DNA from 4 places in the Nonomuraea sp. NPDC049649 genome. Region 3 is predicted to be linked to each of the others. Evidence: riboswitches for the same ligand, from Rfam matches in the RefSeq annotation. Region 3 holds a riboswitch; each other region holds the start of a gene.
The links. A riboswitch is a leader RNA that binds a small molecule or an ion and turns the genes downstream of it on or off. The one in region 3 is predicted to bind cyclic di-AMP.

Region 1 (7,388 bases), on a different contig from region 3:
CTCGGCGACCTGGTAGCCCGCGATCCCGCCGAGCGTGTGCTCGGCCCCGAACAGGGTGAGCAGGCTCTTGGGGCCGGGGCTCAGGGTGTACGCGTCGGTGAACCAGTCCGGCCCCCGGACGGTCAGCGGTGACTGGTCCTTGTCACCCGCGACCACGAGGGCCGGGGTGGTCATGCCGGTGAAGTCCGGGTTCATGAAGGGCATCTGCTCGGCCGCGAACGGGCTCAGGTCGGCGCCGCCCCGGCCGGGCACGGTGAGCAGCACGCCCGCTTTGACCCGCGGGTCGGACAGGTCCTCACCCGGGCGGCCGTCGGGGCCGAGGACGCGGGCGCCGAGCAGCATGCTGACGGTCTGGGCGCCCCAGGAATGCCCGGCCGCCGCGATCCGGCCGCGGTCGAGCCGCCCGGCCAGGCCGGGGACGGCGGCCTCGGCGAGGTCGAGGTGGTCGAGGACGCGCTTCAGGTCCTCGACCCGGTGCCGCCAGATGAGAGGTGTACGGGGGTCGTCGGGCGGGAGGTTCAGCGTTCGGGAATCGAGGTGGGTGGGCTGGATCACCGCGAAGCCGTGAGCGGTCCAGAAGTCGACCAGCGGGTCGTAGCCCGCCATCGACCAGCCGAAACCGTGCGAGAAGACGATGATCGGTAACCGATGCCCGTCGGCGGGGGCCGAGACCCGTACAAGCAGGTCCTCGCCGCGGCCGGGGGCGGGCAGCACCACCGGCTTTGCCGAGACGACCGGGACGGCTGTTGTGATCATGGGTGGGCCCTTCTAAAAGGTGGCCGATAGGTCGCCGCTCTGAGATGATGAAGCGGGACGATGTCCCGTTTGACGATACGGGACAGTGTCCCGTTTGGCAATGCCGTCGGAGGGACGCGATGAGCGACAACCGGAGCCGGGCCCGGCCCAAGCGGGCGGACGCCCGGCGCAACGAGAAGAACCTGCTCGACGCGGCCGCCGCGATCTTCGTCACCTCAGGCGTCGACGCGCCCATCCGCGACATCGCGGCCAAAGCCGGCGTCGGCACCGCCACCATCTACCGCCACTTCCCGACGCGGGCGGACCTCATCATCGCCGTCTACCGGCACCAGGTGGAGGCCTGCGCCGAGGCCGGCCCCGCCCTGCTCGCCGAAGGCCCCACCCCGTACGCCGCGCTGGAGCGCTGGGTCGGCCTCTTCGTGGACTTCCTGGTCACCAAGCACGGGCTCGCCGCCGTCCTGCACTCCGACGACGCCGGGTTCCAGGCGCTGCACGCCTACTTCCTCGACCGGCTCGTCCCCGTCTGCGCCCACCTGCTCGACGCCGCGGCCACCGCCGGCGAGATCCGGCCCGGACAGGAGGCGCTGGAGCTCATGCGGGGCATCGGCAACCTCTGCATCGGCGCCGACGACCCCGCCTACGACGCGCGCCGCATGGCCGGGCTCCTCATCACGGGCCTGCGCGTCCGCTAGATGTTGGTGGCGGCGGGATGCGCCGCGAACAGCACGCGGTGAAAGACTCACTCCACCGCACCAAGGGATGGCTCGACGGTCTCTCATTCGCGCTCCTGGCCGAGGAATGGCCCGCTCACGAGTGATTAAAGCGGAGGCGCTTGGGAGTCCCAGCCGGAACGAAGATCACGCTGGCACGACGAAACTCCCTTCGTGAGCCGGTAGGGAGGTGTGCGCCTGGTGTTACGTCAATATCAAGGCCGTCACGAGGTGAGTCAACTTAAGGGTGTGTCGCCTGTTTGTGGCTATTTGCGGCTTTTGTCGGATTGCATTAGCTTGAAGCTCCATTTGCCCAGACCGTGCGTTCCCCGCCCCCGGGGAGGCGCACGGCCGCCGAATCCGTTCGCGGAGCCGGGGACCCAACCCCTTGGGGTGAATCGGCGCACGCCGTAGGGCACTTCCACGCCCGAACCCGTCAGCTAACCCGGTAGGCGGCATGGAAGCAAGGAGCAAACCCCACATGCATGTCACCCACCGGCTGCGCGGTGCCCTGCTCGCCCTCGCCCTCGCCGGCGGCGTAGCGACCGCCGGAGCCACCGCCGCCCACGCCGCCCCTCCGGCCGGCGTCGTCCAGGCCGCCCCCGCCCACGCCGCCGACGCGCCCCAAGTCCTGGCCAAGGCCGCCCACCTGGTCGACGCCACCACCGGCCAGGTCCACCTCAGCAAGGACGCCGACCTGCGCAGGCCGGTGGCCAGCCTCACCAAGATGATGACCGCGTACGTGGTCCTCCAGGAGGCCGACCCCGCCGACAAGGTCACCGTCACCAGCGCCGACGTCAGCTACGCCTCCCGGGGCGGCGCCGCCGTCGCCTACCTGCGCGCCGGCGACACGCTGACCGTCGAGGACCTGCTGTACGCGCTCATGCTGCCCTCCGGCGCCGACGCCGCCCACACGCTCGCCCGCGCGTTCGGGCCGGGCGTCGAGGCGTTCGTGGACAAGATGAACGCCACCGCCCGGCAGCTCGGCATGAACGACACGCTGTACGTGAACGCCGACGGCATGCCCTACGGCGGCGGCGGCCACTCCACGGCCCGCGACCAGGTGCGCCTGGCCCAGGCGGTGCTCGCCGACCCGACGCTGAAGAAGGTCACCTCCACCCGCTACCACACGGTCCCCGCCACCTCCGAGCACCGTTCGTACTCCTGGCGCAACACCAACCGCCTGCTCGGCTCGTACGGCGCGCTCGGCGTCAAGACCGGCTACACCCGCGCGGCCGGTTTCACGCTCGCCTTCGCCGCCGAGCGCGGCGACAGCACGCTGGTCGGCGTCCTGCTCGGTGAGACCAGCTCCACCCGCCGCTTCCAGACGGCCGGGGCCCTGCTCGACTGGGCCGCGGCAGCCGCCCGCCGGTAACACGGCCGGAGCGGGGACCCCTTACAGTCCTGTTGGACCTTCGGAGGACGGGACGGTATGGATTTCGCACTGTGGATCGTCGCGGGACTGCTGGCGGCCGTGTTCGCGCTGGCCGGGCTGATGAAGCTGGCCCAGCCCAGGGAACGGCTCGCGGCCTCGGGGCTGGCCTGGGCCGGTGACTTCCCGGCCGGCGCGGTCAAGGCCATCGGCGGCCTGGAGGTGGCGGCCGCGCTCGGGCTGCTCCTCCCGGCGACGACCGGCGTCCTGCCGATCCTGACCCCGCTGGCGGCGGGCGGCCTGGTCCTCGTCATGCTCGGCGCCGCGGTCACGCACGCCCGGCGCGGGGAGCTGCCGGCCATCGCGGTCAACGCGGTGCTGCTCGTCCTGGCCGCGGTCGTGGCCTGGGGCCGCTTCGGCCCCTACGCCTTCTGACGGCGGGACCGTCAGGACGCGGTGGAGACGCGTTCCACCAGGTCCGGCTGGAAGACCACGTGCCGGTGCTCGTGACCGTGCGGGTTGTTGGCCTCCTCCAGGAGCATCAGCGCCGCGGTACGGCCGAGCTGCGCGCGCGGCTGCCGGATCGACGACAGCGGCACGGCGGCGGCCGCGGCGAAGTCGATGTCGTCGTACCCGAGGATCGCCACGTCGGCGGGGACCCGCAGGCCGCGCTGGGTGAGCTCCTGCAGCACCCCCATCGCCACCAGGTCGTTCGCGCAGAACACGGCGGTGGGCCGCTCCTCACGGGGCAGGTCGGCGAGCTCCTTGCCCGCCGCGCGGCCGGTGGCGACGGTGAGGTCGGGCAGCGGGATCACGGTCAGGCCGGAGGTGTCGCCGAGCGCGGCGGCCAGGCCGCGGTGGCGGTCCTCCACCTGGCGGACGGCGAACGGCCCGCCGGCGAAGGCGATCCGCCGGTGTCCCCGCTCCAGCAGGTGACGGCCGGCCAGCCGCCCGCCTAGCACGTCGTCCACCGAGACGGCGCAGCCGTAGGAGTGGCGGGTCGAGCTGTCGAACAGCACCACCGGGATGCCCCGGGAGATCAGCCCGCCGAGCCGCTCCCGCTGGCCCGAGGCGCTCACCGGCGTTATGAGCACGCCCAGCGGGCGCTCCTCCTCGAACATCCGCAGCAGCCGCGCCTCCCGGGCGGCGTCCTTGTTGCTGTTGACCACCATGACGTTCACGTCGACGTCCTGGGCGGCCTCCTCGACGCCGCGCAGCACGTCGATGAAGAACGGGTTGGTCAGGTCGAGCGCGACCACGGCGATGGTCGTGCTGCGCCCGGCGCGCAACTGGCGGGCGGAGCCGTTGCGGACGTAGCCGAGCTGGGCCACCGCGGCCTCCACCCGCCGGCGGGTCTCGCGGGCCACCACCTCGGGCCGGTTGAGCACGTTACTCACGGTGCCGACGGAGACTCCGGCGAGTCTGGCGACATCTTTGATGCTGGGCATCGTTCCTCGGTGGTGAAGAGCAGCGGCTGATGAACGTATCAATGCTACGAGCACCGCTCACGTCCGAGAGACCCAGTCTCAGCGGGGATCGCGCCGCAGCGGGTGCTCGGGCGGCACCTCCACCAGCACGATCCGGTGCCCGTCGGGGTCGGCGATCCACAGCTCGATCAGCCCCCACGGCTCCTGCCGGGCCTCGCGCAGCACGGTGACGCCCGCCCGGCGCAGCCGCTCCTCCTCCCGCCGCACGTCGCGGACCTGCAGCCACAGCTGCATCCGCTCCCCGGCGGGGCCGTCGGCGCGCCCGGACACCTCCAGGAACCCCTGACCGAGGAAGAACACCACGCCGGGATGCTCCGGCGGCCCGAACTCGCGGTAGACCGCCAGCCCGAGCGTCTCGGCGTAGAAACGGCGGCTGCGCTCCAGATCCCCGGGACGCACCAGCACGCGGCTGCTCAGCACTTCCATGCCCTGGACCGTGCCCCGCCGACCCGCCGCCTAGCCGTCCCGGCGGGCGAAGACCCACCAGGCGGCGGTCACCGACAGCGCCGCCCAGATGTACACGGTCAGCACGGCCAGGAGGTCCGCGGCTCGGACGTCCCGCAGCAGCTGACCCGGCAGGACGGCGGGGACCGACGCGGCCAGCCCGGCGGCGGTGCTCGCGGTGAGCTTCGCCGCGAACAGCCGGGCGCGGCGGGGAACCGCCAGCAGGCTGACGCGCACCTGCCCGCCGCGGTACTCGCCGCCCGCGGCCAGGACCGGGATCGCGGCGAACTCGTACACCGGCACGAGCAGCAGAGCGGCCAGGTCGACGGGCCCGGCGATCCGCACCGCGTCCGCGGCGGCGACCGCGCCGAGCAGCAGGTTGCCGCCGCACGCCAGAGCCAGGGCGATCCAGCTCCCGGGCAGGCTGGTGATCTTGATGCGCTCGGCGGCCAGGAGATCGCGGAACCCCGTCACCGCGCGTCCCTCACCCGCAGCGCCACCCCGGCCACCGCGGCGGTCACGGCGGCCCAGCCGCAGAGGACGAGCAGCCCGTGCCCCGGCCCGCCGACAGGTCGTTCACGCCGGGATCCAGCAGCAGGTTCCGGGCCGCGCTCAGCGGCAGCAGCGCGTCCAGATCGGGCGCCGCCTGGATCATCGTGACGGCGAACAGCACCACCGTGCAGACCACTCCGGCCAGGCTGCTCCGCGCCGCCACCGTGACCGCCAGGCCGATCAGGGAGTACGTGACGGCGAAGGCGAGGAACCGGGCGTGGCCGAGAAAGGTCTCGCCCGTGACGAGCAGCCCCGGGTTCCAGTCCTTGACCGCCGCGTACATGAACCCGACGCTGACGCCCGCCATGACCACCGCGACCGCCAGCACGAACAGACCCGTGGCGAGCAGCTTGGCCGCCAGCACCCGGCCCCGGCGCGGCATCGCCAGCAGGGTGACGCCGAGCTGACCCGCGCGGAACTCCTGCCCGGCCACCACGCCGGCGAGCACCAGGAAGGGCCCGCCCGCCCGGGACGCACGCCCGAACGCCAGCGGGTACACGCACCAGGCGGTGGCCAGCATGGGATCGTCGCACACCCCCAGCAGAGTGGCCGCCACCGTCGCCGCACCGGCCGCCGCCACCGCGGACGCGGGGAACCGCCGCCGCAGCAGCATCGCCGCCACCACCACCGCGACCAGCCCGAGCCCGGCCACCGCCCGCCAGGTGCCGGCCTCGGCGATCGGCGGAACCCAGAACACTCCGGCGATCACCACCGCCGCCATCGCGTCCGACCGACGCCCCACAGACCCTCACGCTCGCCCGTCCGCCGCGGATCACCGTACTGCGACGCGGACCGGCAAAGGCCTTATAGCGACTCACGCGGGACGGCGTGCGTCCACCTCGATCTCGATCTTCATGCGCGGGTCGGCGAGCCCGCACACCATCATGGTCGCCGCCGGGCGGACCTCCCCGAACCGGCGGCGCAGCACCGGCCAGCACGGCTCGAAGTCGGCGCGGTCGGGCAGCAGGTAGCGCACCCGCACCACGTCGCCGAACCCGCACCCCGCCTCGGCCAGCGCCGCCCCGATGTTGCGCAGGCACTGCTCGGCCTGCTCGACCACGTCATCGGAGATCGTCATGGTGGTGTAGTCGAAGCCGGTCGTCCCGGACACATACACCCGGTCGCCGTCCACCACGGCCCGGGCGTACCCGATCTGCTCCTCGAAGGCCGAGCCGCTGAGGATCGCGCGTCGCTCTGTCATGCGCGGCACGATATATCCCCGTATAAGAGGACCCGGGCGGTGTTCGCCGACAGCACCGCCCGGGTGGAGCTCACGCGACCTTGGCGGACGGAGCCCTCCACGTGTTGCAGGCTCCCGGCTTGCCCGACTTGTGGCCCTGCTTGGCCCAGTAGACCCGGTTGGCGGTCTTGCCGTCGTTCTTGGAGTACTGGGCGTAGACCTTGGGCTGGCCCGCGTCGTAGAAGGCCGGCCAGTTCTTGACCGTGCGGCCCAGGCTCTTCACGGACACCGCCTGGAAGCACTGCGCCTGCAGCGCGTAGCGGCGGTTCTGCTCCTTCATCACCTTCTCGGAGCCGCCGCTCTGCAGCGCCCACCAGGCCCGGCCGATGCCGGCCTGGCCGGTGACGACGCCGCTCCACGTCCGGGTGATCGAGGCGAGGATCTTCTCGTCGTTCTTGGCCTTGATCCAGTCGTCGGCCAGGCGCACGCTGATGACGGTGCCGCAGATCTCGGCGAAGGATTCGCGTACGTCCATGCCGCTGCCGCAGGCCCGGCGGTCGCTCTTCTCCTTGAACGTCACCTCGACGGGCCGGAAGTCCTCGATGGCGGGCTGCCACGCCTTGTTGAGACAGCCGACGAGGCGGGTGATGTATTTCTTGGTCGACGCCGCGGTGCGGCCCTTGGCCGCGCCGCAGGAGACCTTGGGCAGCTTGGCCGCCTTGTAGAGGTCGTTGTGGGTCAGTTCCGGGGCGCCCTTGACGGGCGCGGCCCACGCCGCGCCGGAGAGGGCGACCACGCCGGCGGCCGTTGCCGCCGCTAAACGAAGGATCATGACGCGGCATCGTACGCCGTATATGTCAGGATGAGCGAGGCGACCGCGAGGGCGA
Region 2 (7,388 bases), on a different contig from region 3:
CCACCGTCGCGGAGCTGCGCAACCAGGTCGTCACGATGGCGGTCGACGGCTACAAGATGGGCAGCGACCTGACCTCGCTGCCGGCCCTGCTCACCAGCGAACGCCCGGACGACCTGCTCTACAAGATGGCGCTGACCGGGCAGCTGAGTGCCGAGCGCGCCGGCCTGCTGGCGGCCTTCGACCGGGAGAACCGCGGGCTCAAGGCCGAGCGCGACAAGGCCCAGAAGGCGCTGGGCGAGGCCGACCGCGAGCGCGACAAGATCAAGAAGGAGCGCTCCGAGATCGAGAAGCTGATCGCCCAGCAGAAGAAGCTTCTCGACCGCCTGGGCGCCTACCGCCCCGGCAACCCGCACAGCACCGGCATCAAGTACACCGGCTCCGCCTCCGGGAACGCCGTGAGCGTGCTGAACTTCGCCTTCGCGCAGATCGGCAAGCCCTACCAGTTCGGCGGCACCGGCCCCGGCGGCTGGGACTGCTCGGGCCTGACGCAGGCCGCCTGGCGCGCCGCGGGCGTGTCCCTGCCGCGCACGACGTGGCAGCAGTGGGCCTGGGGCGCGAACCGGAGGGTGTCGCTGGACGCGCTCCAGCCCGGTGACCTGATCTTCAGCGAGGGGCTGGGGCACGTGAGCATCTACGCCGGCGAGGGCCGGATCGTGCACGCCCCGCAGACCGGTGACGTGGTGAAACTCGTCTCACTTTCCTCGTACGGGCGCCGTCTCGTCGGCGCCGTACGCCCCTGAACAGCTGAAACTCCTGTGACTTGTGTGACACATGGGACCTGACTGGCTGTCAGGGCACAAGTGTGAGTATGGTCACATTAGGGTAACGAGGCCCCAGTTCCAGCTGGGGCTGCCGGGTTTACAACCCTCTTGTCAGATCATTACCTGTTGACCCTCCCTTTGCCAGTTCATGCCTTCCGGCGTAATTTCTGGCCCGCGGCGGACATCCCATGCCCGTCGCGATCACATCCGCGGTCACCGCCGTACCCGTAGACACCTCTGATCCGGGGCGGTGACCTGCCGAATCCATGCAGCCAGGAGGCATGGAGCCGGGGAACCACCAGATCCCGCCATTTCAGGGCGGGATCTAGGGGTGAGTCGGCGCATCGCGCGCCGTAGGGCGACTTCCAGGCCCGAATCCGTCAGCTAACCCGGTAGGCGTTCGTGGAAGAGTCAAGGAGCAATCCTGTCAACCTCGTCGCAGAACCCCCGTCTGTCCCGCCTTGCCCTGCGTGGCGCAGCGCTCACCGTTGCCGTGACGGCCGGAGGCCTGGGCCTCCACGTCCCGGCGGCGCAGGCCGAGACGGTGAACGGCCCCTCCGAATCCGCACCGGCGGAAGCGGAGACGACGGTGAAGACCGTCGAGGCCGCCACGTCCAAGAAGCAGACCAAGGCGGCACGGCAGAAGATGAAGGCCCTCAAGGCCGTCGCGGTGGCCAAGAAACAGATCGGTGACCCGTACCGGTACGGGGCCACCGGGCCGCACGCCTTCGACTGCTCAGGCCTCGTCCAGTTCGCCTGGAAGAAGGCCGGAGTGAAGATCCCGCGCGTGACGTACAGCCAGTTCGCACGCATCAAGAAGAAGGTCTCCTACAAGAACCTGCAGCCAGGCGACCTGATGTTCTTCCGCGGGCTCGGCCATGTGGGCATGTACGTCGGCAAGGGCAAGATGATCCACTCGCCGAGCACGGGCAAGACCGTGCGCGTCGAGAAGGTGAGCGGATGGCGCAAGGCGTCATTCGCCGGCGCGGTCCGTCCCGGCCTGTGACCGGCCGCGAAGGCCCCGTCCCTTCCCGGGGGCGGGGCCTTCGCGCTGCTATACGAGGTGGACGTCCCGCTGGTAGCGGTGGCTGCGCACGGTCCGCCCGACCCGGACCTCGTCGCGCTCGTACAGGCGGCGGCACCGGGCGAGATCGCCGGACGTGACCGCCTCGGCGATCTCGTCGACGAGCGCCGCCCGGGGATCCCCGGCGTCCACGGGAGTGTCGATCATCCCCCAGACGTCCCAGGGCAGCAGCTCGACCTTGTTCAGCGCGGCCAGGTCGCGGACCACGTTGCCCGCCACGAACCACGCGCCGCGCATCTCTCCCAGGCCGAACCGCTCCGGGTCCTCCAGGCCGCTCCGGCAGCGCAGCCACGCCTCGCCGCCGGTCAGGAACGCGCCCTCCGGCAGGTCGTACGGATCGAAGCCGATCTTGAACAGCTCCGTCTGTCTCTCGTCGAGCTGCGCGTCCGTACGCTTCCAGCGATGTGCGTCGGCGTCCCAGCGCTCCACGATCCAGTGGTCGACCCAGCCCTCGCCGAAATAGCCGGCGAAGCCCGCCCGCGCCCGCGCCGGGATTCCCGCCCGGCGCAGCAGCGCGACCGTGAGCACGCTGAAATGCCGGCAGTTGCCGATCATGCGCAGCGCCGGGGGCCGGGGCTCGGCCAGGCCGCGTGGGTCGAGGCGGCGGATCCGGGCGGCCATCTCGGCCGCCGAGCGGTTCTCCACCTCCTCGCGGCGGGCGTCGACGTCCTGGACGCCGTACTGGTCCGCCAGGAACTCGTGAACGATCAAGCCCTGACTGATCGCGCAGAGCCCGGCGGCGTCGCCGGGGAGGCCGGTCTCCGCTTCGAGCCTGGTCATCGGGCCCGGCGTGGTGAAGAAGGCCAGTTCGTCCGTGTTCATGTCGTCCCCTCGGGTGGTCCTCGTCCCTGTCGTTGTAGGGGCTCTCACCGTGTGAGGGTCAACCGGGCGCGGGGCGGCTAGCATCGGGCAGCGGCTGGGGTGAGAGGACGAGAAGTGGACGACGGCGAGGACAGGAACGGCACCGCGGACGAGCGGACGTCCGAAGAGGAGGCGCGGCCGGGCCATGACCGTGAGCCGTCGGCGGGGGAGTCCGGGCGGGAGGTGTCGGAGGGAAGCTCCCGGGAGGTGCGGTGGGCCGGGGTGGCCGCGGCCGTGCTCGGGGGTGTGATCGTCGCCGTGGTGGGGCTGACGACGCCGTGGGAGGCGCTGGCGGGGACGCCTGTGGCGGCGGCGGGTCCCGAGGGGGACTTCACCGCTGAGCAGATCGCCCGCTCTCAGGCGTTCGACGCGGCCACCAGCGTGCCGAGCTATCTGTCGCTCGGGCTGACGCTCGTGTTCGCCGGGCTGCTGGTCGCCACCCCGCTGGGCGCCAAGGTTCTCGGGGTGCTGCGCGGGCCGTGGTGGGTGCGGGTGCTGCTGGGGGTGCTCCTGCTCACAGTGATCGAGGAGGCGCTGCGCTGGCCGCTCGGCGTCTGGTTCGAGACGGTGCTGCGCGACTACGGCCTGTCCACGCAGGACTGGGTGTCGTGGACGGGCGACCGGCTCAAGCGCATCGGCATCAGCACGGCGCTGCTGGGCGGCATGATCCTGGCGGTGGTGGCGCTGGCCCGGCGGTTCCGCCGCTGGTGGATCCCGGCGGCGGCGGGGGCGTTCGCGCTCACCGTGGCCGCCTCGTTCGTCTACCCCGTGGTGTTCGAGCCGGTGTTCAACGACTTCCGCTCCATGCCGGACGGCCCGCTGCGCACCAGCCTGCTGGCGATGGCCGAGCGCGACGGGGTGCCGGTGGAGGACGTGCTGGTGGCCGACGCCTCCCGCCGCACCACCGCGCTGAACGCCTACGTCTCCGGGTTCGGCGCCACCCGCCGCATCGTGGTCTACGACAACCTGCTGAAGGCGCCGGAGCCCGAGGTCGAGCTGGTGGTGGCGCACGAGCTGGGCCACGCGAAGGAGAACGACGTCCTGTACGGGACGCTCATCGGCGCGCTGGGGGCCGCGTTCGGCGCGATCCTGCTGTACCTGGTCTTCGGCAGGGTCCGCAGGCGGGCCGGGGTGGCGTCGATCGCCGACTGGCGCGCGGCGGGCGCGATCATGGGCTTGATGACGCTGGCGACGTTTCTGTCCGGCCCCGCGCAGAACCTCGTCAGCCGTCAGATCGAGGCCAGGGCCGACGTCCACGCCCTGGACCTGACCCGGGACCCGGTCACGTTCGCGGCGATGCAGAAACGCCTGGCAACAGCCAATATTTCCGACTTGTCGCCCGATGCCGTGGAATATGTGCTCTATGCCTCCCATCCCACGGCACCGCAGCGGATCGCCCTGGCCCGCGCCTGGGCGGAGCTGAACGGCGTCCCAGGACCGTGACCCGCGTCGTCTTCGTCACCAACGACTTCCCGCCCCGCCCGGGCGGCATCCAGTCGTTCGTGCACGGGCTGGCCCTGCGCACCCCCGACGTGGCCGTCTACGCCCCCGGCTGGCCCGGTTGCGCCGAGTTCGACCGCCGTCAGCCGTACCCGGTCGTCCGCCACCCGGGACGGCTCATGCTGCCCGTGCCCTCAGTCGCCCGTACGGCGGCCCGGCTGGTCGCCGAGCACCGCGCGGAGACCGTCGTGTTCGGCGCGGCGGCCCCGCTCGGCCTGCTCGCGCCCCGCCTGCGCGCCGCGGGCGCGCGGCGCGTGGTGATGCTCACCCACGGCCACGAGGCGTCCTGGGCGGCCGCGCCCGGCTTCCGCGCCGTGCTGCGCCGCATCGGCGCGCACGCCGACGCGGTCACCTACCTGGGCGAGTACACGCGCGCCCGGCTGGCCGCCGCGATCGGCGACGACAAGCTGGTACGGCTCGCGCCCGGCGTCGACCCCGACCAGTTCCACCCGCAGGCGGCCAAGGCGGAGCTGGGGCTGGCGGGCCGGCCGGTGGTGGCGTGCGTGTCCAGGCTGGTGCCGCGGAAGGGCCAGGACCGGCTCATCAGGGCCTGGCCCGCGGTGCTCGGCGCGGTGCCGGACGCGGTGCTGCTCCTGGTCGGCGGCGGCCCGCACCGGCGCAAACTGGAGAGGCTGGCTGGCGGCCATCCGTCGATCGTCGTCACCGGCACCGTCCCGGCCGCCGACCTGCCCGGCTACTACGCCGCCGCCGACGTCTTCGCCATGCCGTGCCGCACCCGGTGGGGCGGGATCGACGTGGAGGGGCTCGGCATCGTGTTCCTGGAGGCGGCGGCGACCGGCCTGCCGGTCGTGGCCGGCCGTTCGGGCGGCGCTCCCGAGGCGGTACGGGACGGCGAGACCGGCCTGGTCGTCGACGGCCGCGACACCGGCGCCGTGGCCCGGGCGGTCATCGAGCTGCTGACCCGCCCCGAGCAGGCGCGGAAGATGGGCGAGGCCGGCCGCGACTGGGTGGTCCGCGAATGGTCCTGGGACCGGGTCGCCGCCCGCTTCCACGCCCTGCTCTGAGCTCACCCCTTCGTCGAGCCGAGCGTCAGCCCGGCCACGAACTGCTTGTGCAGCAGCTGGAACACGATCAGCGTCGGCAGCGCCACCAGCACCGAACCGGCCGCCAGCAGGTTGTAGTCGGTGAAGAACTGGCCGCGCAGGTTGTTCAGCGCCGAGGTGACCGGCAGCTTGTCACCCGACACCATGAGCACCAGCGCCCACAGGAAGTCGTTGTACATCCAGGTGAACTGGAGCGTGGCCAGCGCCGCCAGCACCGGCCGGCAGAGCGGCAGCGTCAGCTTCCAGTAGCGGCGCCACAGGCTCGCCCCGTCCACCAGCGCCGCCTCGGTGATCTCCTCGGGGATGGTGCGCATGAAGTTCGCCATGACGAACACGCAGAACCCGAACTGGAACGCCACGTGGATCAGGATCAGCCCCAGGTACGAGTCGTACAGCGACTGCGAGTCCGACAGCCACGCGGGCAGCGGGATGAGGATGTAGAGCGAGTAGAGCGGGGTGATGAGCACCTGCGGCGGCAGCAGGTTGCCCGCGGTGAACACGATGAGCAGCGTCTTGCGGCCCGGCACCCGCGCCCGCGCGATCGCGAACGCGACGAACGAGGCCAGGAACAGCGTCAGCACCAGCGCCGGGATCACGATGATGAGCGTGTTCAGGTAGTAGCGGGGCAGCTCGGCCTGGCTCCACGCCTGCCCGTAGTAGCCCAGCGTCAGCTCCTCGGGCAGCGAGAAGTAGCCCAGCCGGGCGGTCTCCTCGTACGGGCGGAGCGACGCGTACACGGCCAGCAGGAGCGGCAGCAGCCACCCCAGCGCCACCAGCGCCAGGAACACGTGGAGCAGCCAGCGCAGCGGCCGGACCCTGCGCCCGGTCGACGTCGCCGCGGTCATCGCTCCTCCTTGAACAGCTGCGACAGGTAGGTGACGATGAACCCGAGCGAGATCACCAGCAGGATCACCGCGATGGCCGAGCCGAACCCGATCCGGCTGGCCTCGCCCACGATGTTCTCGGTGACCAGCACCGACAGCAGTTCGAGCCCGTTCCTGCCCTTGTTGATCGCGTAGACGATGTCGAACGCGCGCAGCGCCTCGATCACCGTGATCACCAGCACGATCACGTTGACCGGCCGCAGCGTCGGGAACACCACCCGGAAGAACGTCTGCCACTCGTTCGCCCCGTCGATGGCGGCGGCCTCCTTCAGCGCCGGGTCGACCGCCTTCAGCCCCGCGAGATAGATGATCATGACGTAGCCGACGTGCCGCCACGCCGCCGCCACCATGACCACCCAGATGTTGACCGACCGGTCGCCCAGCCAGTCGACCGACAGCCCGGTGACGGCGTTCAGCACGCCGTAGTCGTGCGAGTAGACGAGCTGGGCGATGAACCCCACCACCGCCAGTGACAGCACCACCGGCATGTACAACGCGCTCTGGTATAAACGCGAGCCTCGCAGCCGACGGTCCAGCAGCACCGCGCAGAACAGCCCGAACGGTGTCGCTACCAGCCCGAGGAAGACCAGCCAGAGGACGTTGTTGCGGACGGCCGACCAGAACGGCGGATACTCGCCGGCCAGGTCGCCGTAGTTGCGCCCGCCGATCCACTCGATCGGCCCGAAGCCGTTCCAGTCGGTGGCGGACAGGGCCACGGAGGCCAGCGTGGGCCCCCAGATGAGGCCCACGTTGACGATGACGGCCACCCCCAGCCCGATGACCAGCACGGTCACGTCGCGGGCGGAGTAGCGACGGGTCTTGACGGCCATCAACGGAAGATGTTGACCTTCTGCTGCTCGATGCTCCTTACGAGTGAATCGATCTCGGCGGGTTTGTCGATGAACGACTGCAGCGACGGGATCATCACCGTGGAGGCGAAGTCCGGCCGGGTGTCGCGGTCGAGGAACTGGGCGATGTGCTTGGCCTGCGAGACCAGCTCGGCGCCGCGCTTCTGCAGCGCGCTGTAGCCGCTGGTGTCGGCCTTGGAGCTGGCCGCGAGCGTGCCGGGGTCCAGCTCGGTGGCGATGTCCTGCGACGACGCCTGGGCGAAGTGCTTGATCAGGGCCTTGGCGCCCTCGACGTTCTTGGCCTTGGCGGAGACCATGTAGCCGTCGATGGGGGCGTCGATCGAGTCGGTGCCGTAGTCGGGATTGATCTCGGGGAAGGTGAAGAA
Region 3 (7,388 bases):
GTGACACCACATCGCCTGGTATGACAAGGTCTCAGCCCGGTGTCCGATTTGGAACTCCGCGCGACCACCCCCCATGCTGGTGCACATTGCACCTGCACGTGCATTCGGGTCTTGCAGCGGCCCCCGCTCGTGACCCATGATGGCTTAGTGCATTCTGGGCAAAACTTGCACTAGGGCGATGGCAACTGGGAGGTTACGGCGGGATGGTGGAGGACCCTCTGGCCGTGGCCGACTGTCTTCAGATCAAGCGTGAGATGGGCTTCGACCAGTTGCTCACTTCGGCCAAGCCGTACACCACCGCGTGTCCCCTCCCCTTTCAGGCCGACTCGGTCAAGACGGCCAGGGACGTCACCCGTTCGACGCTCGACCGCTGGGGTCTGTCAGAGCTGGGCGACGACGCGGCCCTGGTGGTCTCCGAGCTGGTGACGAACGCCGTCAGATACGGCGTGTACGCGCACGGCGCGCACGAGATCACCCTGCTGCTGATGCGGGTGGACCCCCACGTGCTGCTGGCCGTCACCGACCCCAGCGACGACGTGCCGCGGCGCAAGGAGCCCGACTTCATCTCCGAGAACGGCCGCGGGCTCTACATCGTGGAGACCTACAGCCAGTGCTGGGGCTGGGACCCGCTGGCGCGCGGCGGCAAGGCCGTCTGGGCGCTCTTCCACGCCGGCGCCTGACGGGGTCAGGAGCCGCGGCGGTCCAGGAAGAACGACGCGGCCAGGCAGAGCAGCGCCATCACGCAGAGGAACGCCACCAGCCCTCGCCCGTCCACGACGAACGCGGTCACCACGAACACCACGGCCGCGCCCGCGGCGAGCGAAGAGGTCTTCACAGGGGCATTGTGCCGTATGGCCCGGAACGGGCGGGTAGGCCGCCACGTCAGTGCATCGAGATGTGGACGTGGTCGTAGTGGTTCTCGGTGATGCTGCCGCGGTCGGACATGCCGCGCCAGCCCGAGCCGTGGTTGATGCGCTGCTTCCAGATCACGTACTTCACGCCCAGCTTGGCGCGGTTCTTGATGGCCCAGTCGGCGATGCGGTCGCCGAGCGCCGAGTTGGCCGGCGTCGGCATGGTGCCGCCGACGCTCATCATGAAGTCACAGGCCCGGCCCAGCGGGTGCTCGCCGCTCGATCCGGACCGGAAGCAGCCCACGGTGTACGGCAGGGCGAAGTTCTTGGCGATCTCGGTCTTCATCAGCCGGGTGCGCGGCGTGATGTTGTCGGGGCCTGACGGGAGCTGCGGCGCCCAGGTGCCGTCGGAGCGGCGGCCGGTGGCGAACGGCACCAGGTCCTCCAGTTTCTTCTGGATGTCCTTGATGACGCCCTCGGCCTCCTTGCGCTGACCGGCCACCTCGGCGGCGTCGGCCGCGATCTCCTCGGCCAGCGCCGCGGCCTCGTCGGCCGCCCTCTTGCGCTCGTCGCGGGCCTTGGCCACCTTGGCGACCTGGGCCTGCTGCTCGGCGGTGAGCTGCTCCAGCAGGGCGACGCTGCGCCCGTCGGGCAGCGTCATCATGCTGGGAAGCCGCATGCCTCCGCCGTTCTGGTACTGGAGCTGGGCCAGCTCGGCCACCCGGTCCTCGGCGGCGGCGAGCGTCTTCTCGGCCGTGGCCAGCCGCTCCTCGGCCGCCTCGGCCTTCTTGCGGGCCTCGGCCAGCTCGACGCGCTTGAGGTTGTAGCGCTCGATCAGCTTGTCGACTTTCGTGTTGAGCTGCTTCAGCTCTTTGCGGAGCTGCGCCTCGGTGGGCTTGGGCTCCGCGGCGGCGGGCGCCGCCGTCACGAACGTCGTCAGGAATGGGGTGAACATCACCGCCGCAGCGGTGATCCAACCCATGGCACGGTGCGCGGGGGACGCTGCCGCCACGTAATAAGGTCCTCTCCCTCTGCCTGCCGGGTTAGCTGACGGGTTCGGGCACGGGAGCGCTCCCTACCACCGAAGTGGATTCACCCCAGGTGCGGTGGGTCCCCGGCTCCCGGGCCACTCGCCCGGGATTAGGCATGTCCGCACGGCGGATTAAGGCCGTGCTGGAAAGGGATAGTAGTGGTAGATCACGAGTAATGCCACCTAAATGGAAATCTTTTAGTGATCTACCTGTGATCGAATCATGCGCGCGGCCTCCTCCGGCAGCACGTCGTTGACGAACGCGCCCATGGCCGACTCCGAGCCCGCCAGATACTTCAGCTTGCCCGGCGCCCGCCGGATGCTGAACAGCTCCAGGTGCAGGTAGGCCAGCTCGCGGTCCTGCCGGACCGGCGCCTGGTGCCAGGCCGAGATGTACGGCATGGGCACCCCGAACAGGCCGTCCAGGGCGCGCAGCACCGAGGTGTAGAGCGGGGCGAACGCGGCACGCTCGGCCCCGGTCAGCGCGGCCAGGTCGGGCACCTGCCGGTGCGGGTAGAGGTGCACCTCGAACGGCCAGCGCGCGGCCGCCGGCACGAACGCCGTCCACAGCTCGTTGGCCGCCACCACCCGCTCCCCGGCCTCCCGCTCGGCGGCCAGCACGTCCGCGAACAGGTTGCGCCCCGGCTTACGCCCGGCGTACCGCCGCGCCGCGCCGAGCTGCAGCTTGGTGCGGGGCGTCACGTACGGGTACGCGTAGATCTGCCCGTGGGGGTGGAAGAGCGTGATGCCGATCTCCTCGCCCCGGTTCTCGAAGCAGAAGACCTGCTCGACGCCCTCCAGCGCGGACAGCTCGGCCGTACGGTCGGCCCAGGCCTCCATGACCAGCTCCACCTGGTCGTCGGAGAGCTGGGAGAACGACGAGTCGTGTGCCGAGGTGAAGCAGACCACCTCGCACCGCCCCACACCGGGGCGGACCTCGCTCAGGCCGCCGACATCCTCATAAGTCCCGAAATTTCCGGAGAAGGAGGGGAAGCGGTTCTCGAACACCACCACGTCGTAGTCGTACGCCGGAATCTCCGACGCCCGCGTGTCCGTCGACGGGCAGAGCGGGCACTCGTCGGGCGGCGGCAGGAACGTCCGGGTCTGCCGGTGACCGGCGATCGCGATCCACTCCTCCGTCAGCGGGTCGTAGCGCAGCTCCGACGCCGGCGGCCGGGGGTCGAGCGGCCGCTTGTCGACCGCGCCGCGGTCGGCGCCGTCGTCGCGGTCGAAGTAGATGATGTCCCGGCCGTCGGCCAGCTGGGTGATGGTTCGCTTCACGCCGCCCCCTCCGTGATGATCAATTCTCCGGCCCTGTCGGCCAGCTCCCTGCGCGCCTCCTCCGGCAGCCCCGCGTCGCTGATCACCACGTCGGCCTCCGACAGCTCGGCGATGGTGCTGATGCCGACGGTGTTCCACTTGGTGTGGTCGGCCGGCACCACGAGCCGGCTCGCGGCGGCGATCAGCTCCCGGTCGGTCTCGGACTCCAGCAGGTTCGGTGTGGTGAATCCGGCGCGCACGCTCATGCCGTGCACGCCGAGGAAGAGCGTGTCGACGTGCAGGCGGCGGATCGCGGCCACCGCGACCGGGCCGACGAGCGCGTCGGAGGGCGTGCGCACGCCGCCCGTGAGCACGACCGTGCGGTCGGCGCGGGGGTTGCGGTGGAAGACCTCGGCGACCGGGATCGAGTTGGTGATCACGGTGAGCTCGGGCACGCCGATGAGGTGGTGCGCCAGCTGCCACGTGGTGGTGCCGGCCGACAGGGCGACCGCGGTGCCGGGGCGCACGAGCTGGGCCGCGCGGCGCGCGATCACCTCCTTCTCCTGCTGCTGCCTGGCCGACTTGGCGGTGAAGCCGGGCTCCTCGGTGGAGCCGGGGCCGATCGCGGTGGCGCCGCCGTGCACCTTCTCCAGCAGCCCCCGGTCGGCGAGCACCTCGAGGTCGCGGCGGATGGTCATGTCGGAGACGCCGAGCTCGCGTACGAGGTCGGCCACCCGGACAGCACCCTGGCTGCGCACGCGTTCGAGGATCGCCTGCTGACGCTGCTGTGCGAGCACTCCCCCACCCCTTCCAACAGATTCCACCAAATTATGACATGAAAATGTTGAGGATTGTGAGGTTGTTCCGGAGGTCCGATGGGGATTGACGTTCCGTCCGACCCCGTACACCGACCTTCGAGAGGATGAGCGGATGGCCAAGCGCGCCCGCAAAGCGAAAGCACGCAAGAAGAAGAAGGCCAACCACGGCAAGCGCCCCAACGCCAACTGACGGAACGCGCCGCCCGCGGCGCGGGCGGCGCGTCCTCACTCACACCGGCAGGCCGTCCAGGGCCTCGTCGATGCGCTCCTGCGGCAGCGCGAAGTCCTCCATCTCGCCCGACAGGTAACGCTCGTACGCCGACAGGTCGAAGTGGCCGTGCCCGCAGAGCGCCGTCAGGATCACCTTCTCCTCACCGCTCTCCTTGCAGCGCAGCGCCTCCGCGATGGTCTCGGCCAGCGCGTGCGTCGGCTCCGGCGCGGGCAGGATGCCCTCGGTCCTGGCGAAACGGACCCCCGCCTCGAAGCACTCCGTCTGCGAGCGGGTGACCGCCTCGAACATGCCCAGCTCGTACATGTGCGACAGCAGCGGCGACATGCCGTGATATCGCAGCCCGCCCGCGTGGATCGGGTCCGGCACGAAGTCGTGGCCGAGCGTGTGCATCTTCATCAGCGGGGTGAGTCCCGCCGTGTCGCCGAAGTCGTAGGCGTAGCGGCCGCGGGTGAACGACGGGCACGCCTCCGGCTCGACCGCCCGGATGACCGGGTCGATCTTCCCCGCCAGCTTCTCGCGCAGGAACGGGAAGACCAGGCCGCCGAAGTTCGAGCCGCCGCCGGTGCAGCCGACGATCACGTCCGGCATCTCCTCCAGCTGCGCCAGCGCCTCCTCGCCGATCACCGTCTGGTGCAGCAGGACGTGGTTGAGCACCGACCCGAGCGCGTAGCGGGTGTCGTCGGCCGACGCGGCGGCCTCGACCGCCTCGCTGATCGCGATACCCAGGCTGCCCGGCGAATCCGGGTTTCCGGCCAGCACCTTGCTGCCGGCCTGCGTCACGGGTGACGGGCTCGCGTGCACGGTCGCCCCGTACACCCGCATCAGCCCCGAACGGTACGGCTTCTGGTCGTACGAGGCGCGCACCATCCAGATCTCGCACTCCAGGCCGAACTGGGCGCAGGCGAAGGCCAGCGAGCTGCCCCACTGACCGGCGCCCGTCTCGGTGGTGAGCCTGCGGACGCCCTCCTTGGCGTTGTAGTACGCCTGAGGGACGGCCGTGTTCGGCTTGTGCGAACCGGCCGGGGAGACGCCCTCGTACTTGTAGTAGATGCGGGCCGGCGTGCCCAGCGACTTCTCCAGCCTGCGGGCCCGCATCAGCGGGGTCGGCCGCCACAGCCGGTAGACGTCGAGCACCTCCTGTGGGATGGGCACGAACCGCTCCTGGCTGACCTCCTGACCGATGAGCTCCATCGGGAACAGCGGCGCCAGGTCATCGGGACCGATCGGCTCCCGCGTCGCCGGGTGGAGCGGCGGAGGCGGCGGCGCGGGCAGATCGGGAACGATGTTGTACCAGTTGCTCGGGATCATCGTTCCAGTGTGCTCTCGCCGCCGGTCACGAATCCAGTCTTGTCAGCCGGCGCGCTCGGCCGCCACCAGGCGGCGCACCTCCGGCACGACCTCCTCGGCGAACCTGGTCAGCTGCTCCCGCTGGTCGCCCTCCGGCCACAGGATGAACGTGTCCATCCCGTAGCCCACCGCCAGGTCGGTCAGCTCGTCCACCCACTGGTCCGCCGGGCCCTTGAGGAAGCCCTCGCTCGCGCCGCCGGTGATCGTGCCGTTGACGTTGTAGAGCCGGCGCACGTCCCGCGGCTTCCTGCCCGCCTCCTCGGCGGCCTCGTCGATGCGCGCGTGCAGCTCCGGCAGCCGCTCCGGCGGCGCCCACGTCGAGGACGGCAACCACCCGTCGGCCGCCCTGCCGGTGAGCGCCAGCGCCCGCGGCCCGCCGACGCCGAGCCAGATCTCCATCGGGTGCGCGGGCTCCGGGCCCGCCTGGGCGCCCTTGAGCCGGTAGTGCTCGCCGTCGAACCGCAGGTTGCGCTCGCCGCTCCAGATCGCCCTGACGACCGCCACGGCCTCCTCCAGCGCGCCGATCGCCTCGCCCGGGGTGCGCCGCGCTCCCCCGTACGCCTCGATCGCGTCCCAGAACGCGCCCGCGCCCAGCCCCAGCTCCACCCGGCCGCCGCTGAGCAGGTCGAGGCTGGCCGCCGCCTTGGCGAGCACGGCGGGCTGCCGCATCGGCAGGCTGGCCACGTCCGGGAAGACCCGCACCTGCTCGGTGGCGGTGACGATCACGCTCAGCAGCGTCCACGTCTCGACGTAGCGGCGCTGGTACGGATGGTCCTGCACGCCGATCAGGTCCAGCCCCAGCCGGTCGGCCAGCCCCGCGTACTCCACCAGCGGATCATCCGCGTACGGCACGAGAAAGTAACCGAACTCCAGGGGACGCCCGTAATCACTCATAGCCGTCATCTACCCGCGTTCCGCCCGCCCTCGACCACCGCGAGCCGATCCGGGTGATCCGCCCGCACCACCACGTCCGCCACCTCCTGCGGGCGCACCTCACGCTCGTACCGCGCGAACGCCGGCAACCGCCACCGCTCCTCCTCGGGCGTACGGCGCTCCAGCGCACCCGCCGACAGCCACACGTGCACGGCCAGCTCGACAGGCAGCCCCCGGCCCAGCAGCAGCGGGCCGTCGAGCAGCAGCACCCCGCCAGGCGGCAGCGTCCGGTACGGCAGCCGGAAGGACCGGTCGGCGGCGCTGTCCCACAGCGCCGGCAGCACCCTGCCCGACCCTCCCGGCTCCAGCGGCTCCAGCACCTCGCGCAGCAGCGCTTTCGTGTCGAGCCACTCGTCGTAGAACACGTCCGGATCCGTACGCCCGAACTCCAGCCGCAGCGACGCCGGCCGCAGGAAATCACCCGCCGACACCCGCAGCACCTCACGCCCCCGCACCCGCAGCGGCGCGACCAGCCGATCGGCCAGCTCACCCGGCCGGGCCACGTCAGCCCCGTCGACGGCCACCCGCACCCACGCCCCGCCCGGCCACCCCGCGATCCTGTCGGCGAGCTCCTCGGCCAGCGCCTCGCCCGAAATCGGTCGTACCCGCATCACCCGAGCCTACGAACAGCGAGGCCCAGGCCCGGGATCGTCTCCCCGGCCTGGGCCTTCGCCATATGGAGCGGACGACGGGAATCGAACCCGCGTAGCTAGTTTGGAAGACTAGGGCTCTACCATTGAGCTACGTCCGCGCGCGGACCGGCCGCAGTCTGGTCTAGACTGCATCCGGTCGTCAGGGCGTAAGCGTACCGGAGTCCCGGCGTGCATGCGTACCCGACGCTACGGGGCGTGGCGCAGCTTGGCAGCGCGCTTGCTTTGGGAGCAAGAAGTCGCAGGTTCAAATCCTGTCGCCCCGAC
Region 4 (7,388 bases), on a different contig from region 3:
CCGAGAAGGCGTCGCCGACGGCGGCCGGGCGGCGCGGCAGGCGCTCGCTCGGCTCGGCCAGCTCCAGACCGGCGGGCAGGTCGAGGCGGCGCAGCTCGCGGCGGGTCGCCTTGAGCGCGCGCAGCCGCGCCCGCGGCACGATGGCCGTGGCCGGGCCGAGCAGCCCGGCGTGGTGGGCTTCGACGGCGCACAGCATCTGGAGCGGGGACTCCACCCAGGCCGACGCCTGTTTGACCACGTTTGTTCTCCCAGCCAGGTGATGGCCCGTTCACGACCGCTTCAAGCTAGCCCGGGAGGCTTAAGCCATGCGGAACGAGACGTGAACAATGGGAGGTATGAACACGCTACGGCTCTACAGAGACGGCGTCGAGATCCCGCAGCTCGGGCTGGGCGTCTGGCAGGTGCCCGACGACGAGGCGGAGCGGGCCGTGCGGACCGCGCTCGAAGCCGGATACCGGCACATCGACACGGCCACGCTCTACCGCAACGAGGAGGGCGTCGGCCGGGCCGTGCGCGCCTCCGGAGTCCCGCGCGAGAAGGTGTTCGTCACCACCAAGCTGTGGAACAGCGACCACGACCGGGTGGAGCAGGCCTTCGACGAGAGCCTGGCCAGGCTGGGCATGGACTACGTCGACCTCTACCTGATCCACTGGCCGGCGCCCAAGCAGAACCGGTACGTGCAGGCCTGGCGCGGGCTGGAGAAGATCTACAAGGACGGCCGGGCCCGCGCGATCGGCGTGTCCAACTTCACGGTGGCCACGCTCACCCGGCTCCTGGACGAGACCGACATCATCCCCTGCATCAACCAGATCGAGCTGCACCCGTGGTTCCAGCAGCACGAGCTGCGCGAGTTCCACGACAAGAACGGGATCCTCACCGAGGCGTGGAGCCCGCTCGGCTCCGGCAAGGGCCTGCTGGACGATCCGGCGCTCGCGGTGCTGGCGGAGAAGCACGGCCGCACGCCCGCGCAGATCGTGCTGCGCTGGCACATCCAGATCGGCAACGTGGTCATCCCGAAGTCGGTGACCCCGTCGCGGATCAGGGAGAACATCAACGTGTTCGACTTCATCCTGGACCACGAGGACATGGCCGCGATCGGGGCGATGAACGCCAACCGCCGCCTCGGCGCCGACCCCGACGAGCTGGGGTAATTGGCACATATATCGCTTTCGCGGATGAGTCTGTACGATCTTCCGCGTGCGTGACTTAGCCTGGGGCATCGCGGCGACCGGCGGCATCGCCCGGACGGTGGGCGCGGTGATCGCCGCCGAACCGGGGATGCGGGTGGCCGCGGTCGGCTCCCGCGACCTGGGCCGGGCCAAGGCGCTGGCCGCGACGCTCGGCGCCGGCTCCGCCCACGGCTCCTACGCCGAGCTCTGCGCCGACCCGGCGGTGGACGCCGTCTACGTCGCCACCCCGCACGCGCAGCACCTCGAGGTGGCCGAGGCGGCCATCGCGGCGGGCAAGGCGGTGCTCTGCGAGAAGCCGCTCGCCGCCACCGTGGCCGACGCCGAACGGATGGTCCGGCTGGCCCGCGAGGCCGGGGTCTTCCTGATGGAAGCGATGTGGACGCGGTTCAGCCCGCTGATCCGCATGCTGGCCGCCGATGAGCGGTTCGGGGAGATCCGCTCGGTGCGGGCCGCGTTCGGCTTCGCGCATCCGTACGATCCGGCGCACCGGCTCTGGGCGCCCGAGCTGGGCGGCGGCGCCCTGCTCGACCTGGGAATCTACCCCATGGGGCTGGCCCAGCTGTTCCTCGGGCAGCCCGAGAGCATGAGTTTCACCGGCTCGCTGGCACCGAGCGGCGTGGACGCCGAGGCGGGCGGGCTGATGAGATACCCGGGCGGCGCGCGGGCGCTGGTGGAGTGCTCGCTGCTCGCAGGATATGCCAACGACGCCAGTGTGGTCGGCACCGGGATGCGGGCCGACATCGACGCTCCGTTCTGGGCTCCGCGGCGGGTCGTGCTCAGCAGGCCGGGGATGGAGCCGGAGGAGCACGTGCTCGGGGATCCGGCGGAGAACGGGTACGCCGGAGAGCTCCGGGAGGTCCGCGACTGTCTTGCGCGGGGCCGCACCGAGAGCGAAGTCATGCCGCTTGACGAAAGCCTTGCCATGATGCGGCTTCTGGCCGAAGCGCGGGCGCAGCTCCGCTAGCTGCGGCTTTAGGGCGCTTGCCGTCTCTTGCCGGATACGTTACCTTACTCGGCATTCGCGACGAACGTCCGGTTTGTCCGTTCATGTCCGAGTAGATCGTCGCCTCGCAGGACCGCCCTGCGACCGCTGAATCCGCCCTGCGCGGAACCGGGGACCCACTTCCCTCGGGGTGAATCGGCGCCTAGCGCGCCGTAGGGCAGCTTCCACGCCCGAACCCGTCAGCTAACCCGGTAAGCGGCATGGAAGCAAGGAGTATCTCCCCTCGATGGTCAGGCACCGTCTTTCCCCTTCCCCCAAACCCAGCCGGCTCCGCGCCGCCCTCGCCGCCGCCCTCGCCGCCTGCACTCTGGGCGTCGCCCTCCCCGCCCACGCCGACCCCGGCAGCGACCGGGTCCAGGCCGCGGCGCAGGACTCCGAGAAGAAGATCACCGCCACCGCCTCCGACGTGCTCGCCCTGGCCAGGGCGCAGATCGGCATCACGGAGAACGCCCAGGGCGGCGGCACCAAGTTCCAGCACTGGTATGCCGGCTCGCAGCGCGCCCTGGAGACCGTCGCCCGCGACGGCGGCCACCCCAGCGCCTACCTGAACGCCCCCTGGTGCGCGATGTTCGTCTCCTGGGTCGGCGAGCAACTCGGCGCCGGCTCGCAGGTCGGCTCGGACGCCTACACGGTGACGCACGCCCAGTGGTTCAGGGACAACAACCGCTGGGGCACCGAGCCCAGGCCGGGCGCCGTCGTCTTCTTCGCCTGGAACGGCAGCAACAGCATCGGAGCCATCCAGCACGTCGGCTTCGTGGTCAAGGACAACAACAACGGGACGATCACCACGATCGAGGGCAACACCGGCCGCGGGAAGGTCGAGGAGCGGATCCGTCCCAAGTGGCAGGTCGTGGGTTACGGCTACCCCGAGTACGCCGCCTGAGTTCTCCGGAAGAATCCCGTGAGGTGTCGATCCGGGCACCGCTCGCCCGACGCTCAGGCGAGACCGGGATTCGAGGAGAACCACCGTGAAATTCATGATCATCGGTAAGGGCAGCGCCGAGACCGAGGCGGGCGTCATGCCGAGCCAGGAACTCGTCGACGACATGATCGCCTACAACGAGTCGCTGGCCAGGGCCGGCGTCCTGCTGGCCGCCGAAGGGCTGCACCCCAGCTCCCGCGCCGCCCGCATCGCCTACGGCAAGGGCAAGCCCAAGGTCATCGACGGGCCCTTCGCCGAGACCAAGGAGATCATCGCCGGCTTCTGGCTCATCCAGGTCAAATCCCGCGAGGAGGCCATCGAATGGGCCCTGCGCGTCCCCGTACCGGAAGGCGAGGAGGGCGTCGGCCTGGAGGTCTGGGAGGTCTTCGACGCGGCCGACATGCCGGAGACCTCCATGACCCCGGAGACCGCCCGGCGCGACCGGGCGGTGCGGGAGGGCCTGGAAGCCGAGCGTCCGGACTCCTGACGGGCGGGGCCGCGACCTCCGTCTGGCGCGGAACGGAGGTTGCGGCCCGCCCGTCGGGCTGTTTGCATGGCCGGGTGACAGCTTCGGACACCCACCGGGCCGTCGAGGCCGTCTGGCGCATCGAGGCGGCGCGGCTCATCGCCGGGCTCTCCGGCATCGTGCGCGACGTCGGCCTGGCCGAGGAGCTGGCGCAGGACGCGCTGGTCGCGGCGCTGGAGCAGTGGCCCCGCGAGGGCGTGCCGCGCAACCCGGGCGCCTGGCTGATGACCGTGGCCAAGCGCCGCGCCGTCGACCTGATCCGCCGCAACAGAACGTACGAGCGCAAGCTCGCCGAGCTGGGCCGCGACCTCGAAGACCGCCTGGAGGACGACGAGCCGCCGGAGGCCGGGGAGATCGAGGACGACCTGCTGCGGCTGGTGTTCACCGCGTGCCATCCGGTGCTGCCGGCCGAGGCCCGGGTGGCGCTGACGCTGCGGGTGCTGGGCGGGCTGTCCACCGGCGAGATCGCCCGTGCGTTCCTGATGTCGGAGCCGGCGGTGGCGCAGCGGATCGTCCGGGCGAAGCGGACGCTGGCCGCGCGGAAGGTGCCGTTCGAGGTGCCCTCCGGGATGGAGCTGGCCGAGCGGCTGCCGCCGGTGCTGGAGGTCATCTACCTGATCTTCAACGAGGGCTACTCGGCCACCGCGGGCGACGACTGGATGCGGCCGGCGCTCTGCGAGGACGCGCTGCGCCTGGGGCGGGTGCTGGCCGGGCTGATGCCCAAGGAGCCCGAGGTGTTCGGGCTGGTGGCGCTCATGGAGATCCAGGCGTCCCGCGCGGCGGCCCGGGTGGGCCCGTCCGGGGAGCCGATCCTGCTGCTGGAGCAGAACCGCGCCCGCTGGGACCGGCTGCTCATCCGCCGGGGCCTGGCCGCGCTGGAGCGCGCGGGTGAGCTGAGCGGCGACCTGGGCCCGTACACTCTGCAGGCGGAGATCGCGGCCTGCCACGCGCGCGCGTTCACGGCCGGGGAGACCGACTGGGTCCGCATCGCGGACCTGTACGCGCGGCTCGCGGCGCTGTCGGGCTCGCCGGTGGTGGAGCTGAACCGGGCGGTGGCGCTGGCGATGGCGTACGGGCCCGGGGTGGGGCTGGAGCTGGTCGACCAGATCGCCGGGGAGCCGGCGCTGAAGGGCTACCATCTGCTGCCGGGCGTCCGGGGGGACCTGCTGTTCAGGCTCGGGCGGCTCGGGGAGGCCGCGGCGGAGTTCGAGCGCGCGGCCTCGCTGACGCGTAACGAGCGCGAGCGTGTTCTCATGGAACGGCGGGCCGCCTCCTGCCGCTGAGGCGGGGGTTTCAGTGTTTCTGTGGCGAAAAGCGGGAGAAACGGTACCCGTGGGATGGGAGCGCTCCCAAGTAGTGCTTCGCGTGGTTCATGCCTTCAAGCCCGCTTTAGGGGTCGCAGAATGCCCCAGAGGTAACGGTTGAGTTTCGGGACGTTGACGCCTGCACGCGCTGAGGGCACTCTTTGTGGGAGCGCTCCCAAAGACTTCCAGTCGCGGGTATGCCGCGATCACACCTCCCAAGATCCACACCCAAGAGGGGTACGGTAATGACGAACCACAAGCGCCGCCTCGCCGTCAGCGGACTCCTGGTCGCCGCCCTGGCGGCGGTGACCGCCGCCTGCGGCAACGCCGAGACGCCGGCCGCCGACTCCGCCTCGGACGCGCCCGCCGAGCCGGTCACCATCAACGTGCACACCTTCGGTGGCGGCGAGAACTTCGGCTACGACGCCGCCGTCGAGAAGTGGAACGCCGAGAACCCGAACATCCAGATCAAGTACTCGAACCTGACCGACCGGTTCGAGGACGTCTTCCTGCCGCAGCTGCTCCAGCGCCTCCAGGCGGGCAGCGGCGCCGGCGACATCGTCGGCATCGACGAGGGCGCGATGGGCCTGATGGCGGCCCGCCCGCAGTTCTTCCTGGACCTGGGCGAGTACGGGCTGCAGGACCGCAAGGCCGACTTCCCCGCGGCCAAGTGGGAGGCGGGCATCAACGCCGACGGCAAGCTGTTCGCGCTCGGCACCGACATCGGCGGCATGACCATGTGCTACCGCAAGGACCTGTTCGAGAAGGCGGGGCTGCCGACCGACCGCGAAGAGGTCGCCGCGCTCTGGCCCACCTGGGACGCCTACCTCGAGGCCGGCAAGAAGTTCTCCGCCGCCGACACCGGCGCGAAGTGGATGGACGGCCCCAACACCATCTACAACGTGATCCTGTCGCAGGAGGCGCCGAAGAACGGCAACGTCTCCTACTTCAGCAAGGACAACCAGCTGGTCCTGGAGTCCAACCCGGCCGTCAAGACCGCCTTCGACTGGGTGCAGAAGTTCAGCCAGGAGGGCCTGACCGCCAAGCTGCAGGCGTTCAGCCCGCCGTGGAACAAGGCCATCAAGGGCGGCGACTTCGCCACCATGGGCTGCCCGTCGTGGATGCTCGGCGTGATCTCCGGCGCGGCCGGTGACGAGAACAAGGGCAACTGGGACGTCGCCGCGGTGCCGGGCGGCTCGGGCAACTGGGGCGGCTCGTGGCTGGCCGTTCCGAAGCAGACCAAGCACCCGAAGGAAGCCGCCGAGGTGCTCAACTACCTGACGGGCAAGGAGGGCCACGTCGCGGCCTTCAAGGAGGCGGGCGCCTTCCCGAGTTCCCTCCCGGCCCAGCAGGACCCGGAGGTCGCCGACCTCAAGAACGAGTACTTCAACGACGTCCCGACCGGCAAGATCTTCTCGGACTCGGTCAAGGACCTGCAGCCGGTCTTCCTGGGTGAGAAGCACGCCCAGGTGAAGACCGCGGTGGAGAAGGTGCTCGAGGGCATGGACCAGGGCGCCGTGGGCTACGACGAGGCCTGGACGAAGTTCGTCGAGGCGGGCGTCAAGGCGGCGGGCTGACGCTCCCAGAGGACCGGGTGGCGCCCGCTCCGGGCGGGCGCCACCTACTACCTGGCTCGAAAGGCTTCCATGACACTCCAACTCGCGACGCCGCCCCGGCACGCGTCGCCCAAGCGGGCGAGGCCCGGCAGGCGGATGAGCCGCTTCGACCTCAGGGGAATGCCCTATCTCCTGGTCTCGCCGTACTTCCTGCTCTTCGCCGTCTTCGGCATCTTCCCCCTCCTCTACACGTTCTGGCTCTCGCTGTACGACGCGGAACTGGCCGGGGATCGGGAGTTCGCCGGACTCTCGAACTACGCCAAGCTGATCGTCGACGCCGACTTCTGGAACGCGGTGTTCAACACGGTCGGCATCTTCGTGCTGGCCACGGTGCCGCAGATCATCCTGGCCCTGCTGCTGGCCAACGCGCTCAACAAGCGCCTGCGGGGCCGGCTGTTCTGGCGCCTGGGTGTGCTGCTGCCGATGGTCACCTCGGTGGTCGCGGTGGCGGTCGTCTTCAGCCAGCTCTACAGCCGTGACTACGGCCTGTTCAACTGGATTCTCGGGCTGGTGGGCATCGAGCCGATCGCCTGGCAGAACGAGAAGTGGTCCTCCTGGATCGCCATCGCCACGATGGTCGACTGGCGCTGGACCGGCTACAACGCGATCATCCTGCTCGCGGCCATGCAGACCATCCCCAAGGACCTGTACGAGGCCGCGGCCATCGACGGTGCCTCCCCACGCCGGCAGTTCTGGCAGATCACCCTGCCGATGCTGCGGCCGACCATCGTGTTCGTGGTCTTCATCTCCACCATCGGCGGCCTGACGCTGTTCACCGAGCCGGTGATGTTCGAGGGTGAGCAGATCATGACCGGCGGCACCACCGG

Region 1: it holds a riboswitch for cyclic di-AMP, as region 3 does, so the genes downstream of both, AB0J42_RS32185 (D-alanyl-D-alanine carboxypeptidase family protein) here and AB0J42_RS36620 (hypothetical protein) in region 3, are expected to answer to the same signal.
Region 2: it holds a riboswitch for cyclic di-AMP, as region 3 does, so the genes downstream of both, AB0J42_RS23660 (C40 family peptidase) here and AB0J42_RS36620 (hypothetical protein) in region 3, are expected to answer to the same signal.
Region 4: it holds a riboswitch for cyclic di-AMP, as region 3 does, so the genes downstream of both, AB0J42_RS21030 (CHAP domain-containing protein) here and AB0J42_RS36620 (hypothetical protein) in region 3, are expected to answer to the same signal.

What each region holds. Positions count from the first base shown of each region.
Region 1 covers NZ_JBFAOH010000042.1:23,016-30,403, forward strand. Annotated here, with positions in the region: gene AB0J42_RS32175 (chlorophyllase) at 1-756, opposite strand, end outside; gene AB0J42_RS32180 (helix-turn-helix domain-containing protein) at 876-1,448, shown strand; cyclic di-AMP (ydaO/yuaA leader) riboswitch at 1,809-1,936, shown strand; gene AB0J42_RS32185 (D-alanyl-D-alanine carboxypeptidase family protein) at 1,948-2,841, shown strand; gene AB0J42_RS32190 (DoxX family protein) at 2,899-3,273, shown strand; gene AB0J42_RS32195 (LacI family DNA-binding transcriptional regulator) at 3,285-4,286, opposite strand; gene AB0J42_RS32200 (VOC family protein) at 4,365-4,751, opposite strand; gene AB0J42_RS32205 (hypothetical protein) at 4,782-5,243, opposite strand; gene AB0J42_RS32210 (hypothetical protein) at 5,287-6,063, opposite strand; gene AB0J42_RS32215 (RidA family protein) at 6,136-6,522, opposite strand; gene AB0J42_RS32220 (hypothetical protein) at 6,593-7,333, opposite strand; gene AB0J42_RS32225 (DoxX family protein) at 7,330-7,388, opposite strand, start outside.
Region 2 covers NZ_JBFAOH010000020.1:9,393-16,780, reverse strand. Annotated here, with positions in the region: gene AB0J42_RS23665 (NlpC/P60 family protein) at 1-740, shown strand, start outside; cyclic di-AMP (ydaO/yuaA leader) riboswitch at 1,008-1,175, shown strand; gene AB0J42_RS23660 (C40 family peptidase) at 1,255-1,767, shown strand; gene AB0J42_RS23655 (transglutaminase-like domain-containing protein) at 1,816-2,667, opposite strand; gene AB0J42_RS23650 (M48 family metallopeptidase) at 2,782-4,149, shown strand; gene AB0J42_RS23645 (glycosyltransferase family 4 protein) at 4,146-5,231, shown strand; gene AB0J42_RS23640 (carbohydrate ABC transporter permease) at 5,234-6,115, opposite strand; gene AB0J42_RS23635 (sugar ABC transporter permease) at 6,112-6,984, opposite strand; gene AB0J42_RS23630 (ABC transporter substrate-binding protein) at 6,984-7,388, opposite strand, start outside.
Region 3 covers NZ_JBFAOH010000069.1:855-8,242, reverse strand. Annotated here, with positions in the region: gene AB0J42_RS36630 (ATP-binding protein) at 204-680, shown strand; gene AB0J42_RS36625 (hypothetical protein) at 686-835, opposite strand; gene AB0J42_RS36620 (hypothetical protein) at 883-1,833, opposite strand; cyclic di-AMP (ydaO/yuaA leader) riboswitch at 1,870-2,008, opposite strand; gene galT (galactose-1-phosphate uridylyltransferase) at 2,080-3,162, opposite strand; gene AB0J42_RS36610 (DeoR/GlpR family DNA-binding transcription regulator) at 3,159-3,938, opposite strand; gene AB0J42_RS36605 (hypothetical protein) at 4,024-4,149, shown strand; gene AB0J42_RS36600 (TrpB-like pyridoxal phosphate-dependent enzyme) at 4,189-5,499, opposite strand; gene AB0J42_RS36595 (LLM class flavin-dependent oxidoreductase) at 5,542-6,432, opposite strand; gene AB0J42_RS36590 (uridine kinase) at 6,438-7,082, opposite strand; tRNA gene AB0J42_RS36585 (tRNA-Gly) at 7,149-7,222, opposite strand; tRNA gene AB0J42_RS36580 (tRNA-Pro) at 7,314-7,388, shown strand, end outside.
Region 4 covers NZ_JBFAOH010000016.1:25,632-33,019, reverse strand. Annotated here, with positions in the region: gene AB0J42_RS21045 (hypothetical protein) at 1-238, opposite strand, end outside; gene AB0J42_RS21040 (aldo/keto reductase) at 336-1,151, shown strand; gene AB0J42_RS21035 (Gfo/Idh/MocA family oxidoreductase) at 1,198-2,154, shown strand; cyclic di-AMP (ydaO/yuaA leader) riboswitch at 2,269-2,406, shown strand; gene AB0J42_RS21030 (CHAP domain-containing protein) at 2,420-3,076, shown strand; gene AB0J42_RS21025 (YciI family protein) at 3,171-3,602, shown strand; gene AB0J42_RS21020 (RNA polymerase sigma factor) at 3,677-4,924, shown strand; gene AB0J42_RS21015 (extracellular solute-binding protein) at 5,191-6,522, shown strand; gene AB0J42_RS21010 (sugar ABC transporter permease) at 6,592-7,388, shown strand, end outside.